Regions from separate parts of the Paraburkholderia sp. A3BS-1L genome, predicted to be linked through region 1. Evidence: predicted binding sites of a transcription regulator. Region 1 holds the regulator's gene; the other holds the start of a gene.
What was found. The regulator FliA, encoded in region 1, starts transcription of late flagellar genes. The targets are predictions, from matches to a motif close to CTAAAGTTTNNNNNNNNNNNGCCGNTA.
Positions count from the first base shown of each region.

Region 2: a site for FliA is predicted at 1,467-1,493, ahead of P5W99_RS10300 (DUF4088 family protein). Genes of this name have one in related genera too.

Region 1 is NZ_CP120442.1:3,162,640-3,166,044, reverse strand. Features, by position in the region: gene flhF (flagellar biosynthesis protein FlhF) at 1-123, shown strand, start outside; gene P5W99_RS14530 (MinD/ParA family ATP-binding protein) at 116-1,102, shown strand; gene P5W99_RS14525 (RNA polymerase sigma factor FliA) at 1,125-1,856, shown strand; gene P5W99_RS14520 (hypothetical protein) at 1,894-2,181, shown strand; gene P5W99_RS14515 (chemotaxis protein CheB) at 2,429-3,405, shown strand, end outside.
Region 2 is NZ_CP120442.1:2,269,972-2,273,376, forward strand. Features, by position in the region: gene P5W99_RS10285 (AraC family transcriptional regulator) at 1-228, shown strand, start outside; gene P5W99_RS10290 (AzlC family ABC transporter permease) at 419-1,111, shown strand; gene P5W99_RS10295 (AzlD domain-containing protein) at 1,108-1,431, shown strand; gene P5W99_RS10300 (DUF4088 family protein) at 1,557-2,309, shown strand; gene P5W99_RS10305 (ATP-dependent helicase) at 2,325-3,405, opposite strand, start outside.

The DNA of each region.
Region 1 (3,405 bases):
AGCGCGTTCTGCGTGCCGCGCGATCGCTCGCCGTTCGTGCCGCACGAGGACGATATTCCCGCGCTGCTCTCCGCGCTCTCGACGCGCTCGGCCACGCAAGCTCCCGAGGTCCGGTTTGGATAAGTTCGTGATCGATCAGGCAGAAGGCCTGCGACGGCTGCTCGCGCGCGAAGGCTCGCGCGTGATCGCCGTGACCGGCGGCCACGGCGCACCCGGGCGCACGACCGTGGTGATCAATCTCGCGGCCGCGCTGATCGCGCTGGGCAAGGACGTGCTCGTGATCGACGAGTGCCTTGGTCCGCGCTCGGTCAGTGCGCAGCTCGGCGGCGGCATGCGCGGCGTGAGCAACGAAGCGCGCGGCAATGCCGCAAGCCTCGCAGGAAACTTCGCGCCGAATTTCGCGGCGGTGATGCGCGGCGAGATTGCGCTGGACCAGGCCGTGGCGCGGCATGCGCTGGGCTTCGGCGTGCTGGCCGCGCCGCGCGAGCAGTGCGTGGGGGCGCAGCTGGATGCGCCATTGAGCAAGCTGCTGGCCGGTCCCGCCGATTTCGTGCTGATCGACGCGCGGCTCGACGCCGAAGGTGCGCTCTCGCCGCTCGCCTTGCACGCGCACGACGTGCTGATCGTGATGCGCGTGACCGCGCAGGCGATCACCGACGCCTACGCCTGCATGAAGCGGCTGCATTTCGCGCATGCGATTGGGCAGTTCCGCGTGCTTGCGAACCACGTGGCGAGCGCCGCCGACGCGCAAGCCGCGCTCGAGAATCTCGCGGGAGTGGCGAGCCGCTACCTCGCGGTATCGCTGGAGCGCGCGGGCAGCGTTGCCGCCGATCCGCACATGCCGCGCGCGCTGCAACTGTCGCGCTGCATCGTCGATGCGTTTCCGTCGACGGCTGCCGCGCGAGATTTTCGCCACGTGGCGGCCGAACTGCCGCACTGGCCGCTGCGCCCCGCGCTGTTGGCATCGGCGGGCGCGCCGGCGAGTCCGGAGCAAGCGGCGAATTCATTCGTTTCATCCGCCACGGACGCCCCGTCCGCGAGCGCGACGGCCTATGCGGGATGGCGGGCGGATTCGCCCGTGCACGCGCATCGGCACGTGTGACGGACACAGGAAGGAGAGCCAGATGTATAACGCTCAAGGAAAGATTTCGCAGGCCGAAGTGCTCGCGAAGTACGCGCCGCTCGTGCGGCGGCTCGGATTGCAGCTCGTGGCGAAAATGCCCGCGAGCGTGGATCTCGACGACTTGATCCAGGCCGGCATGATCGGCTTGCTCGACGCTGCGAATCGCTACAAGGAAGATCAGGGCGCGCAGTTCGAGACCTACGCGAGCCAGCGCATTCGCGGCGCCATGCTCGACGAGCTGCGCAGCAACGACTGGCTGCCGCGCAGCCTGCGGCGCACCTCGCGCGAAGTGGAAAGCGCGGTGCATCAGGTGGAGCAGCGGCTTGGCCGCTCGGCGAGCGAGACGGAGATTGCCGAGCATCTGCAGATGCCGCTCGACGAGTACCAGAGCATGCTGCAGGACCTGCACGGCAGCCAGCTCATCTACTACGAAGACTTCGACCGCTCCGCCGACGACGAGCCGTTCCTCGACCGCTATCGCGTCGATCACTCGGACCCTCTCTCGGCGCTGCTCGACGAGAGCCTGCGCGGCGCGCTAGTCGAGGCGATCGAGCGGCTGCCCGAGCGCGAGAAACTGCTGATGTCGCTGTATTACGAGCGCGGCATGAACCTGCGCGAGATCGGCGCGGTGCTGGAGGTGAGCGAGTCGCGCGTGTGCCAGTTGCACAGCCAGGCGGTGGCACGCTTGCGGGCGCGGCTGCGCGAGATGTCATGGGCGGGGACGGAGCATTAGTCGGGCGTAGTGGCGAGGGGTTTCAAACCCTACATGGATGTGTACATCGCGTCATGATGACAACCGCTTCGAGAAGTCCGTCATCAAGCCGGAAACGACTGCGCCGGCCATGGGGTTCGTGATGCTGCAGCGCGCCGTGACGCGCGCTGAGTTCGCTCAGATGCCAAGTGTGAGCGACGTGCTGGCGCGTCGGATTACACGCACGCTGCTCGACTTTGGATCGCTGAATGCGTCTTCGCCGCGAGGCGATCTTTCCTTTGGACTGCCCTTGAAGAGCCTTCCGTTTCTGTTTCCAGTGCTTTGGCCGGAGGTTGATCAGGGGTGAAATGTTTTTTATGGTTTTTGCTGATTTGTGGGGAAGTCGTTTCGCGACCCACTGCTGACAGTCGACCACCAAGCGTTGAAAGGCAGGTATAGGGGCTCAGCAGTCCGTCTATCGTGGCTTTGCACACAGGCAAACCGACGAACATCCCGGTGAAACGCCCAAACCTTGTTCATTGACACATATCAACCGCGTCTGCCGCCACTCGCTCATCATCAGCTATCGAAACAGGGCATGCTGGGGGCGAGTTATGAAAGGACGCATATTCGTCATTGGCGCCTCATTGAGCGGGATTAACGCGCTTTCGCGGCTGATCGCGCTACTTCCCGAGAATTTCCCATCTTCAGTATTTATCACGCAGCATGTGGGCGCTCACAGCCCGGGCATGCTGCCCCAGATTCTCAGCAACGCGGGACGACTGAAGGCCATACATCCCAAGAACACCGAGCTAATCGAGCCGGGGCGAATCTATGTGGCGCCACCGGATCGCCATATGCTTGTGCAGCGAGGATATATACGCCTGTCTCATGGCCCTCAGGAAAATCACACACGGCCCGCTATCGATCCGCTTTTCCGGTCGGCGGCCATCTCTTATGGCCCAGCCGTGGTGGGAGTCGTATTGACCGGACAGCTTGACGACGGTATGGCTGGCTTGCTTGCAGTCAAGGACAGGGGCGGCACCGCCATTGTGCAGGAGCCTTCCGAAGCAACAGCGGCCTCGATGCCTAAAAGCGCTCTCGCCCACGTCAAAGTGGATTACTGCTGCAAATTGGCAGAGATGGCAGCACTTTTCGTTCGTCTCGCCAATGACGACCCGGAGCCCAATGAGGACCGTAATCTCGATGAACTTATCGATATCGAAAACCGGATCGCCGAGGGTATCTTCGATCTTCAGGACTGGTGGAAGCTCGAAGGGATGAGCAGTCCATGTGGTCTGAATTGTCCTATTTGTCGAAGCGCCCTTTACGAGCTGCGCGACAAACGAATGATGCGATTCAGATGCCGCGCGGGACATGCTTTTTCCGCAGAAAGTCTCCTTGCGGAACAAGCTGACTCCAGGGAGACACAGCTCTCGGCTCTGTTCGGTTCGCTTACCGAAGAAGCGACGCTTGCGAAGCGCCTGAGAGACGCGCCTGTCTACAAGGAGCGCATCGACTTGACTGCGAGCCTGAACAGCAAGATCCAAGGCATAGAAGTGGAGTCCACACAGGTTTGTGAATGGCTACG
Region 2 (3,405 bases), 890 kb from region 1:
GTCGGTCTCTCTCCGTTTCACGCGACGCGCCTGTTCACCCAGGCCACGGGGCTGCCGCCGCACGCGTGGCGCACCCAGTTGCGGCTGCAGCGCGCGCTCGGGCCGTTGCGCGCGGGCGCCTCGGTTGCCGAGGTCGCCGCCGCGAGCGGCTTCACGGACCAGAGCCATTTCACGCGGCATTTCCGCCGCATGTTCGGCGTGCCGCCCGGCCGCTGGCAGGCGAATTAGTCCCCAATCAGTCGCGCACGAGGCCGCGCACCGGCAATGGCATGGGCGGCCTGAAGCGGGCGCGCCGCAAGAACGTACAAGCCGCGCACGTCGCTTGCCGCTATGCTGGCCTCCCCATCTGGAGACTCGCTTGACCCGTCACCCCCATCGCTTCAAGGAATTCGTCGCCGGCGCGCGCGACACGATCCCCATGATGATCGGCTCCGCGCCCTTCGGCGTCATTTTCGGCACGCTCGTCACCTCGGGCCCGCTGTCGCTCTGGCACGGCCAGCTAATGTCGCTCGCCGTGTTCGCCGGCTCCGCGCAATTCATCGCGCTCGGGCTGATCGCCTCGCACGCGAGCTTCGCCGTGATCTGGGCCACCACGCTCATCGTGAACCTGCGTCACGTGCTCTACAGCGCCACGCTCGCGCCCTATGTCTCGCATCTGCCGATGCGCTGGCGCCTCGTGCTAGGCGGCCTGCTCACCGACGAGGTGTTCGCCGTCGCCTGGGCGTATTTCCGCCGCCATGCGCCCGGCGATGTCTCGCCGTGGCATTTCCTTGGCTCGGGCCTGTCGATGTACCTGAACTGGCAGTTGTGGACCGCGGCGGGCCTGCTGTTCGGCGCGGCGTTCCCGGGGCTGCAGTCGCTCGGGCTCGACTTCGCGATGGTCGCCACGTTCATCGCCATCGTCGTGCCGCAGCTCGTGGCCGTGCGCTATCTGGCCGCCGCCGCCACGGCAGGCACGCTCGCCTTCTTCTGGCAAGGCTGGCCGTACAAGCTCGGCTTGCTCGGCGCCGTGTTCGCGGGCGTGGCGGTGGGCGTCGCGCTCTCGCTGCCGCGCAAGCCGCGCACGAACGCGGCAAGCGCGGATGCACACACCGCTGGAGGCCGCCCATGAACTACGTCATCCTGATTCTCGGCATGGCCGTCATTACCGTGGCGGTGCGCACCGCCGTCTTCGTGCTGGGCGATCGGCTCGTGTTCCCGCCGATCGTGCGCACCGCGCTCGGCTTCGTGCCCGTCACGGTGCTCACCGCGATCATCGTGCCGATGGCCGTGTCGCCCCACGGTCAGCACGCCGAACTCACGTGGCGCAATCCGCAGCTCGTCGGCGCGCTCGCGGCCATTGCCGTGAGCGCGCTCACCAAACGGCCGCTCCTCACCATTGCCGTGGGGCTGGGCGTGTTCTTCCTCTGGCAGGGCGTGGTGCTGCGCTGAGGCTGCCAGCCCCTGTCCATCCCTGTCTGCCCCGCCTCAAGTTTCGCCCCGCTGCGCCGATAAACCGTCGAGGCCTGCATTGGCGCGACAGACAGGTATCGCGAGGAACACACGGGGCAACCACCATGGGGCAGATCACCCTCAATATCAAGGATGAAACGCTTGCGTCGCTGCGCAAGGATTTCGATGCGTTCCTGCGCGTCTCGCTCAAGCTCGACCCGCAGTTCCTCACGCCGTCATTCGAGGACTTCCTGCGCGCGAAGCTGCTCGACAACATGACGCCGCTCACCGAGCAGGCCGTGCAGCGGCTCTTGCAGGGCGGGCAGTACGCATGGGCCAAGCGCACGCTCGACAAGGAGTTTCCCGAGGTCGTGTCGATCCTGCTGCGCCAGGCGGGCGAATTCGGCTTTGGCTTTGCGTCGCGGCCCGAATGGACGCCCGACGAGCGCGCGAAGCAGTGCCGCGAGTGGGCCGCCGCGATCGTCCGCGAGGCGGACGCCGGGGAGGCGCTGATCGACCCGCTCGCCGCACAGATCCAGTCCGGCGTGCAGGATATCCAGAGACTCGAAGAGGCCATGCAGACGCCTGCGTGGCGGCTCGCAGAGTCGGTGCGCCAGCGCGTCTACGAAGCGAAGATCGGCTGCGAGCAGGCAAGCGGGAGCCTCGCGCGCGAGCGTCTGGGCGAGCTGCGCGGCCTGCTGCGTCTGGCCATCGCGCACGGCACGTTCCAGAAGCAGGAAGCGCAGCAGATCATGGAATACCTGCGTCTTTTGAAGCCTGAAATTTTCGTCGAGGAACCCGACGACGTATTCACGCGCCTGGCCGCCTGGCTGCGCAACTTTTTCGTGCCGCCGCCGAAGAACCAGCCGCGCAGCTGAAAACGCAACCCCGCCCTACTCCCACATCTTGCGCAGCTTCGCGCCGATCTCGACCTTCGCGCGCGCGGCGGCGGCCAGCCCCGCCGCGCTCGGCGCGCTTGCCACTGGCGCGGGCGGCCAGGCGCGCGACTCGAAGAGCGGCAGCATCCCTGCAGCGATGAAGCGCGTGCGCGACGCCCACACATGGCGGTCGCCGCTCGCGGCCTGGTTGTGCACATAAAAGCGCTGCGGCACGACGATGTGCAGATCCTCTTTCGCGCGCGTCATCGCCACGTAGAGCAGACGCCGCTCCTCTTCCAGTTCCTCGTCGCTGCCCGCGCCGAGATCGGACGGAATGCAGCCGTCCACGCCATTGAGCACGAACACGTTGCGCCACTCCTGGCCTTTGGCCGAATGGATCGTCGAGAGGATCAGGTAGTCCTCGTCGAGAAGCGGATCGGCCGACTCGGCGCTGGTGGCGTCGGGCGGGTCGAGCGTGAGCTCGGTCAAGAAGCGCTCGCGCGACACGTAGGTGCTCGCGATGCTCTCCATCTGCAACAAATCGGCGAGACGCACCTGGGCATCTTCGTGATTGCGCTCCAGATGCGGCTCGTACCAGCGCCGCACGCGCTCGAACTCGGCGGGCCAGGGCGTTGCGCGCATACCGAGCTGATCGACGAGCGCCGCGAACGCGGGCCACTCCTCGGCTGCACGCGGCGGCGGCGCGAATGCGGCGAGCGCCTGCGCGGCGCGGTACGCGCCCGTGCAGGCCGCGACCTGATCGAGCAGACGCGCCGCCGTCGCGGGCCCGACGCCCGGCAGCAGTTGCGTCACGCGAAAGCCCGCCACGCGGTCGAGCGGATTCTCGGCCCAGCGCAGCACGGCGAGCACGTCCTTCACGTGCGCGGCGTCGAGGAAGCGCAGGCCGCCGAATTTCACGAACGGGATGTTGCGGCGCGCGAGTTCGATTTCGAGCGTCGCGCTGTGGTGCGCGGCGCGAAACAGGACCGCCTGCTGCTTGAGCGTCATGCCGCCCTCGCGCGCCTCCAGGATCTGTTCGACGACGTAGCGCGCCTGAGTGGCCTCGTCGGCGACCGTCACCAGGCGCGGACGCTGC